DNA from 2 places in the Oceanobacillus sp. FSL K6-0127 genome. Region 2 is predicted to be linked to the other one. Evidence: riboswitches for the same ligand, from Rfam matches in the RefSeq annotation. Region 2 holds a riboswitch; the other holds the start of a gene.
The links. A riboswitch is a leader RNA that binds a small molecule or an ion and turns the genes downstream of it on or off. The one in region 2 is predicted to bind S-adenosylmethionine.
Positions count from the first base shown of each region.

Region 1 (3,426 bases), 2.1 Mb from region 2:
TTCTAAAACTTAAGCTAAGCTAAGTGATTGCTAAATTGGTAAATTCCATCTACTATTATAGAAATGTTAAAGGTTGTTCAAAAAATCCGCTTAGGAGGGAAAATATAATGGATAATCGGCATACGAAAACCGGCATCATCTATACATTCAGTGCCTACCTCTTATGGGGGATTATTACAATGTACTGGAAACAAATTGATTATGTTCCAGCTGGGGAAATTCTAGCACATCGAATAGCATGGTCAGCAGTATTTATGCTGCTTCTTGTCATTTTTCTTGGTAAATGGAATAACTTCATACAGGAATGCCGACAAATTATGAAAAAGAAAAAGCAATTACTTGGGATCACAGCTGCCGCGATTGTGATTACATTAAACTGGTTTCTATTTATTTGGGCAGTTGTTCAAGGACATATCCTGCAAGCAAGTCTTGGATACTATATCAACCCGCTTATTAGTATTTTACTAGGAATTATCATTTTGAAAGAACCTGTAACGAAAGGTCAATTACTTTCCTTTATTTTAGCAGCAATTGGTGTGCTTTACTTAACATTCAGTTACGGTGTATTTCCATGGATTTCACTGCTGCTAGCAACCACATTTGCATTATACGGGTTACTGAAAAAAACAGTGAATGTCAGCGCAATCTCCGGGCTGACAATTGAAACATTGCTTATTACACCAGTCGCACTTATTTACTTATGGATTATTCCAAGCGGTTCATTTACTTTTACACCATTTATAACAGTTACGAACCTATTTTTAATTGGAGCGGGTATTGCTACCGCTGTTCCACTATTGTTATTTTCCAGTGGTGCAAAGCAGATTCCTCTAGCCATGGTAGGTTTCCTGCAATATATCACACCTACCATGATGCTTGTAATTGGTGTGTTTTTCTATAAAGAGCCCTTCTCACAAGCACATCTAGTTACGTTTGCTTTTATTTGGACTGCTTTATTTATATATATGGCGTCTATTTATAAAAATTCGCAGCGTCGTTTGAGAACACATTAAAATGAATCTCTGGCTTTAGGTAAATCCTGCAACATGCAATTACATTCAACCTAATTTAAACTTTTCAGAAAACATCATTGACAGATAATAGAATTCATTGTATACTCACACTAACTTAAATAATGCAACATCTCTTATCAAGAGCGGCGGAGGGAATAGGCCCTATGAAGCCCGGCAACCTTAAAGCATTAACCTGCTTGTAACGGTGCTAAATCCTACAGGGTAAAAACCTGGAAGATGAGAGGAGGAACGGTTCGTACATACGCCCTCTTCTTAGGAAGAGGGCTTTTTCATTTTCCCTCTTCAAACACAAAAGCGTAAGCGCCCGGTTAGCGACGTACGGACTGAGCCACAGGAGATAAAGGAAACACGCCCCTTTAGGGGTATGCCGATGTTAGGCGTAGCCTGGTTTAGTCGGCCATCCTTTTACCTAGAGTCAATGTTGACTTTCACCACAAGGGTATAAGTGCGACTAGGCCACATGTCTTAGCCAGTCGGCAAGTCTTCTTTATCGTACGGAGGCGAGGGAAGTCTCGCTACAGCTTTAGCGCTGGAGCTGGACGTGGCTGTTTCGGTAGCCAAGTGATCCACGGTATTAAAGTTTATAGTTTTCTAGTGAAAAACATAACATTTCAAGGAGGAATTTTATTATGTCACAATTTCAGCCAGAAACGGTATTACTTCATGGTGGTCAACAGCCGGACCCAACTTCAGGTGCGCGTGCTGTTCCAATCTATCAAACAACTTCTTATGTTTTCCGTGATACAGAACATGCACAAAACTTATTTGGTTTAGCAGAATCAGGTAATATATATTCTCGTATTATGAATCCAACGGTTGATGCATTTGAACAGCGTGTTGCTCAGCTGGAGGATGGGGTTGGTGCTGTTGCAACATCATCCGGAATGGCTGCTATTACGCTAGCAATTTTGAATATCGCGGAAGCTGGGGATGAAATTATTGCGGACAGCAACCTATATGGCGGTACGTACAATCTCTTTGCAGCGACCCTTCCACGCTATGGGATTACAGTAAAATTTGTTGATGGTACAAAACCGGAGGAATTTGAAGCTGCGATTACCGATAAAACAAAAGCTATATTTGGTGAAATCATCACAAATCCAAGTCTTTACGTATTTGATGTAGAAGCTGTTGCTGATATTGCACATGCTCATGATATTCCATTAATTATTGATAATACTTTTGCCCCTTATATCGCAAAACCGCTCACTTGGGGCGCAGATATTGTTATTCATTCCGCAACAAAATGGATCGGCGGTCACGGAACGACAATTGGCGGGGTCGTTGTTGATGGTGGAAGATTTGACTGGAATAACGATCGATTCCCTGGCTTCACCGAGCCTGACGAAACATATCACGGCTTAAAATATAAAGATCTTGGTCCAACAGCATTTATTACAAAACTTCGTGTTCAATTATTACGTGATATCGGGGCATGCTTAAGCCCCCAAAGTGCATTTTTATTTTTACAAGGACTAGAAACGCTACATTTACGAATTGAAAGACACGCACAGAACGCAGAAAAAGTTGCTGCCTATTTACAAAAACATGAAGCAGTAGAATGGGTCAGCTTCCCTGGTTTAAAGGAACATCCATCACATGGGCTTGCTAAGAAATATTTCAAGAGCGGCTATGGATCGATTATTACATTCGGTATCAAAGGGGGACGCGATGCAGGTAGAAAGCTAATCGACAATGTGAAGCTATGGTCACATGTAGCAAATGTTGGAGACGCTAAATCCTTAATCATCCATCCTGCTTCAACGACACATCAGCAGCTAAATGCTGAAGATTTGAAGAAAAGCGGTGTAACTGAAGAGCTTGTCCGCTTGTCGATTGGACTAGAAGCTGTAGAAGATATTCTGGCAGACTTAGAGCAAGCAATTGATCAAGCAACTGGAGTTAATCAAGCTGCACAACAATCGAATGACGCTGTAATTAAAAGCTTGCTTTCCTCTCCATTTAATCGTCAGGAAGGTATTCGCAAAAAAGTTATTGCTAGCATCGGGATTGATCAAAGCGAAACGAAATCCTTAGAAAAACTTGGTTTTGAAATCATTTCTGTAGAAGATGATCCAGCTAATGAATTATCTGTAATTTCATCTCCTGTTGATGCATTATGGGTTAAGGATAAAGAACTTCCAGCTGCAGTTATTGAACAATTGGTAAATAAAGAAATAAAATTTATTTTTGCCGAAGGAGCAGCAAGCACAAATCAAACATTGCAGCATGCAAATGCGACGGGAATTATTGTTACAGAGGTAAATCCAGCTGCATTAGCACTTCAGCTTCGAAGCAATAATACGCAAGCAACTGTTACAGTTTAAACACTATATATAATCAGGTTTACATCTCCATCAAACCGGGAATATCCCCAAAGAGTGGACCTAAA
Region 1 is NZ_CP150287.1:1,619-5,044, forward strand. Features, by position in the region: gene rarD (EamA family transporter RarD) at 108-1,013, shown strand; SAM riboswitch class I at 1,145-1,257, shown strand; gene MHH64_RS00015 (O-acetylhomoserine aminocarboxypropyltransferase/cysteine synthase family protein) at 1,664-3,361, shown strand.
Region 1: another riboswitch for S-adenosylmethionine. It lies ahead of MHH64_RS00015 (O-acetylhomoserine aminocarboxypropyltransferase/cysteine synthase family protein); the one in region 2 lies ahead of MHH64_RS10595 (ATP-binding cassette domain-containing protein).

Region 2 (3,426 bases):
TGAGATAGGTGTTCTTCGATTAACTCCTGACACGTGCTGTGTAGACCGTTGAAGTCACCGCTTCCTGTGGAACACGTTGGCGAAAGAAAACTTCCTATGAAAATTGTTCACGTCCCTGTAGAAGTTCGCATTCTGTTCAAGCTCTATACTTACGTATTAATTGCATTCGTTCCGTGACGAGAGTAACAACGTCACCGAACCTCGACACACACAGGACGTGTTCGTGTTGCGATAGGACATTGCAACTTTACCCGATCTCGGTCTTTTCATCCTCCTTTTGAACGCGAATTACGTAGGCAACTTTTTTGCTTGCATAAGGAGTGCTCATGTATGATAACTACTGAGTTTGAAAAAGTGATTATTGTCGAAGGGCTTACAGATAAGAAGCAAATTGAAAAAGTCATCAATGATGAGGTTACTATCGTATGTACAAATGGTACATTCGGTGTAGAACGATTTGATGAATTACTGGAAACATACGAATTGGATGAAAAGGATGTGTTTATTCTAGTTGACGAGGATAAATCTGGAATGAAATTGCGTAAGCAGCTGGCTCGTGAGCTACCGCATGCGGAGCATATTTACATTAGCAGTGAATATCGGGAGGTTGCAGCGACACCAGAGAAAATACTTGCAAGCACACTACTGAGTAAACATTTCTCTGTTCATCCTATATTTTTATTATAGTGTGTGTTCAAAAAGAGGATATTTACCGGGTTTTTTGAATATCCTCTTATAGATTGAACTTAAGGTGGTTAAAAATGCAGCAAATAACAGAAAAAAGTTTGGAACAGGAACGCATGTTAATTTATATTTATACACCTTTTTGTGGAACATGTACGGTGGCAAGATCAATGCTTGCTAAAATCGAGTCTGTTCATGGAATAGATATCTTTTATGAGATGAATGCGTCCTTGTATCCTGAATTTATGCAAGAAAATAAAATTGAAAGTGTTCCATGCCTTTTAATTAAAGAAGGTAATGAAGTGAAAGAAAAAGTTTATGCCTTTCAATCGACAGGTAATATATATAATTATTTGATGATATATAAGCCAGAATTATTTGCCACCCATTAAGGCTCTAATATCCCCCCTTTCTATGCGTGAGAGAGTTAAAATTAGAAGGTGGGGAAGGGCTTGGAGTCATACTCCTGTGGTACTATCATGCAGTGGAGAGAAAAAGCTCTTGATTGAAGTTTCACTTTAACAAAAGTTAATCCTATTTAGGATTGACACGCGTATTTTAGCATGCTACTATAGTGTCACTGAATTGCTAAATCAAATACGATCTATCTCTTATCTTGAGCGGTGGAGGGACTGGCCCTTTGAAACCGCGGCAACCTTCAATCTTTTGAAAGGTGCCAATTCCTGCAAAGTAAACTTTGACAGATGAGAGAACGTGAGACTTTTTAATGATATGACGTCTTTCTGTTCTCTTACAGAAGACGTTTTTTGTTTTTTGGTTAAAAAATGTATTGCAGCATTCATACAGTAAAGAATTTGTTTATAGGCACAAAAGTTAGAACGAAGAGGAGGACATAACGTGATTTCGATTGAGGGTTTACGTAAGGTCTTTAGACTAAATAATGATGACATAGCAGCTGTTGATGATTTGACCCTTACTATCCCTGACGGTGAGATATTCGGCGTGATTGGGTACAGCGGTGCAGGGAAGAGTACATTCGTCAGACTGCTTAACCGATTGGAAGAACCATCATCAGGACGAATTGTTATTGATGATGAAGAAATAACGACACTTAATTCAAAACAGCTTCGCCTTGCAAGACAAGGAATCGGCATGATTTTTCAGCACTTCAATTTACTTTGGTCAAGAACGGTAGAGGCAAATATTGCATTCCCACTTGAAATTGCAGGAGTCCCAAAGCAGGAGAGGCAAAAGCGAGTACAGGAACTCATTGATTTGGTTGGCCTTGGTGGACGGGAAAAAGCTTATCCATCCCAATTAAGTGGTGGACAGAAGCAGCGTGTTGGAATTGCTCGCGCACTTGCGAATAATCCAAAAGTGCTGTTATGTGATGAGGCAACCTCTGCATTGGATCCAGAAACAACGAATGCGATTTTGAATTTGCTGGTCGACATTAATAAAAAGCTTGGATTAACGATTATTTTGATTACACATGAAATGCATGTTATTCGAAAAATCTGTAACCAAGTAGCGGTCATGGAGCAAGGACGGATTGTTGAACAGGGAAATGTGCTTGATGTGTTTACCCATCCCGTACAAGACGTTACGAAAAAATTTGTTCAGCAAATTATGGGACCAAGTGACGAAGAGGATGATATAACCAATATTATTGAGAATAATGCAGATGGTATTATTCTTAAGCTTCAATTTTTAGGTGAGGCTACAAATCAAACCCTTATAAGCCAGCTGGCAAAGCGTTTTGATATTGATTTAAATATTTTACAAGGAAAAATCACCCAAACACAAGCTGGCGGATATGGCACATTATTCGTACAGGTTATTGGCGAACAAGAGGAATTCGATAGAGCATTAAGCTTTATACAGGAACAGACCTCGGTCGAAGTGGAGGTTATCCGGGATGTTAGCTGAGTTATTCCCAAATATTAAATACGAGGATTTAGTTGAAGCAACTTACGAAACATTTTACATGACAATTATTGCTATTATTGGTACATGTATTTTCGGTCTATTATTAGGATTGCTTCTATATTTAACGAAAAAAGACGGCATCTGGAAAAATAAGTATATTTATTTTGTTGTAGCGGCTCTTGTGAATATATTTAGAGCCATCCCATTTATTATATTGATCTTATTGCTATTTCCATTTACCGATTTCCTTATCGGAACGATTCGCGGACCAAATGCAGCACTGCCCGCATTAATTATTGGATCAGCTCCGTTTTACGGGAGACTCGTTGAAATCGCGCTTAACGAAGTGGAAAAAGGTGTAATTGAAGCAGCCAAAGCGATGGGGGCGAAAACACGTACCATCATTTTCCGTGTTCTACTCCCTGAATCAATGCCGGCACTCGTATCAGGCCTTACGGTTACCTCGATTGCATTAATTGGGTATACCGCAATGGCAGGTGCGATTGGTGCAGGTGGTCTTGGAAACTATGCGTATTATTTTGGATTCCAACGACGTGATTTTGATGTTGTATTTCTTTGTACGGTCATTATTGTAATTATCGTGTTTATTTTCCAATTTATTGGGGACTTTATTACAAACAAGCTTGATAAACGATAACATTATCAATAGATGAAAATAGGAAAACCTATTTCAATTATAAAAACAAGATGGAGAGGAAGAAACAGAATGAAAAAGCTTTTAGCCCTGGTAACATTCGCACTTGTACTTATATTAGCTGCTTGTGGCGGTGGAAATGAATCAGAAGATGGAGCCGATAATGGTTCGTCAGAAGGAACCGAAGAAACAAATGA
Region 2 is NZ_CP150287.1:2,100,912-2,104,337, forward strand. Features, by position in the region: gene MHH64_RS10585 (toprim domain-containing protein) at 331-687, shown strand; gene MHH64_RS10590 (thioredoxin family protein) at 762-1,076, shown strand; SAM riboswitch class I at 1,293-1,395, shown strand; gene MHH64_RS10595 (ATP-binding cassette domain-containing protein) at 1,543-2,574, shown strand; gene MHH64_RS10600 (methionine ABC transporter permease) at 2,564-3,232, shown strand; gene MHH64_RS10605 (MetQ/NlpA family ABC transporter substrate-binding protein) at 3,302-3,426, shown strand, end outside.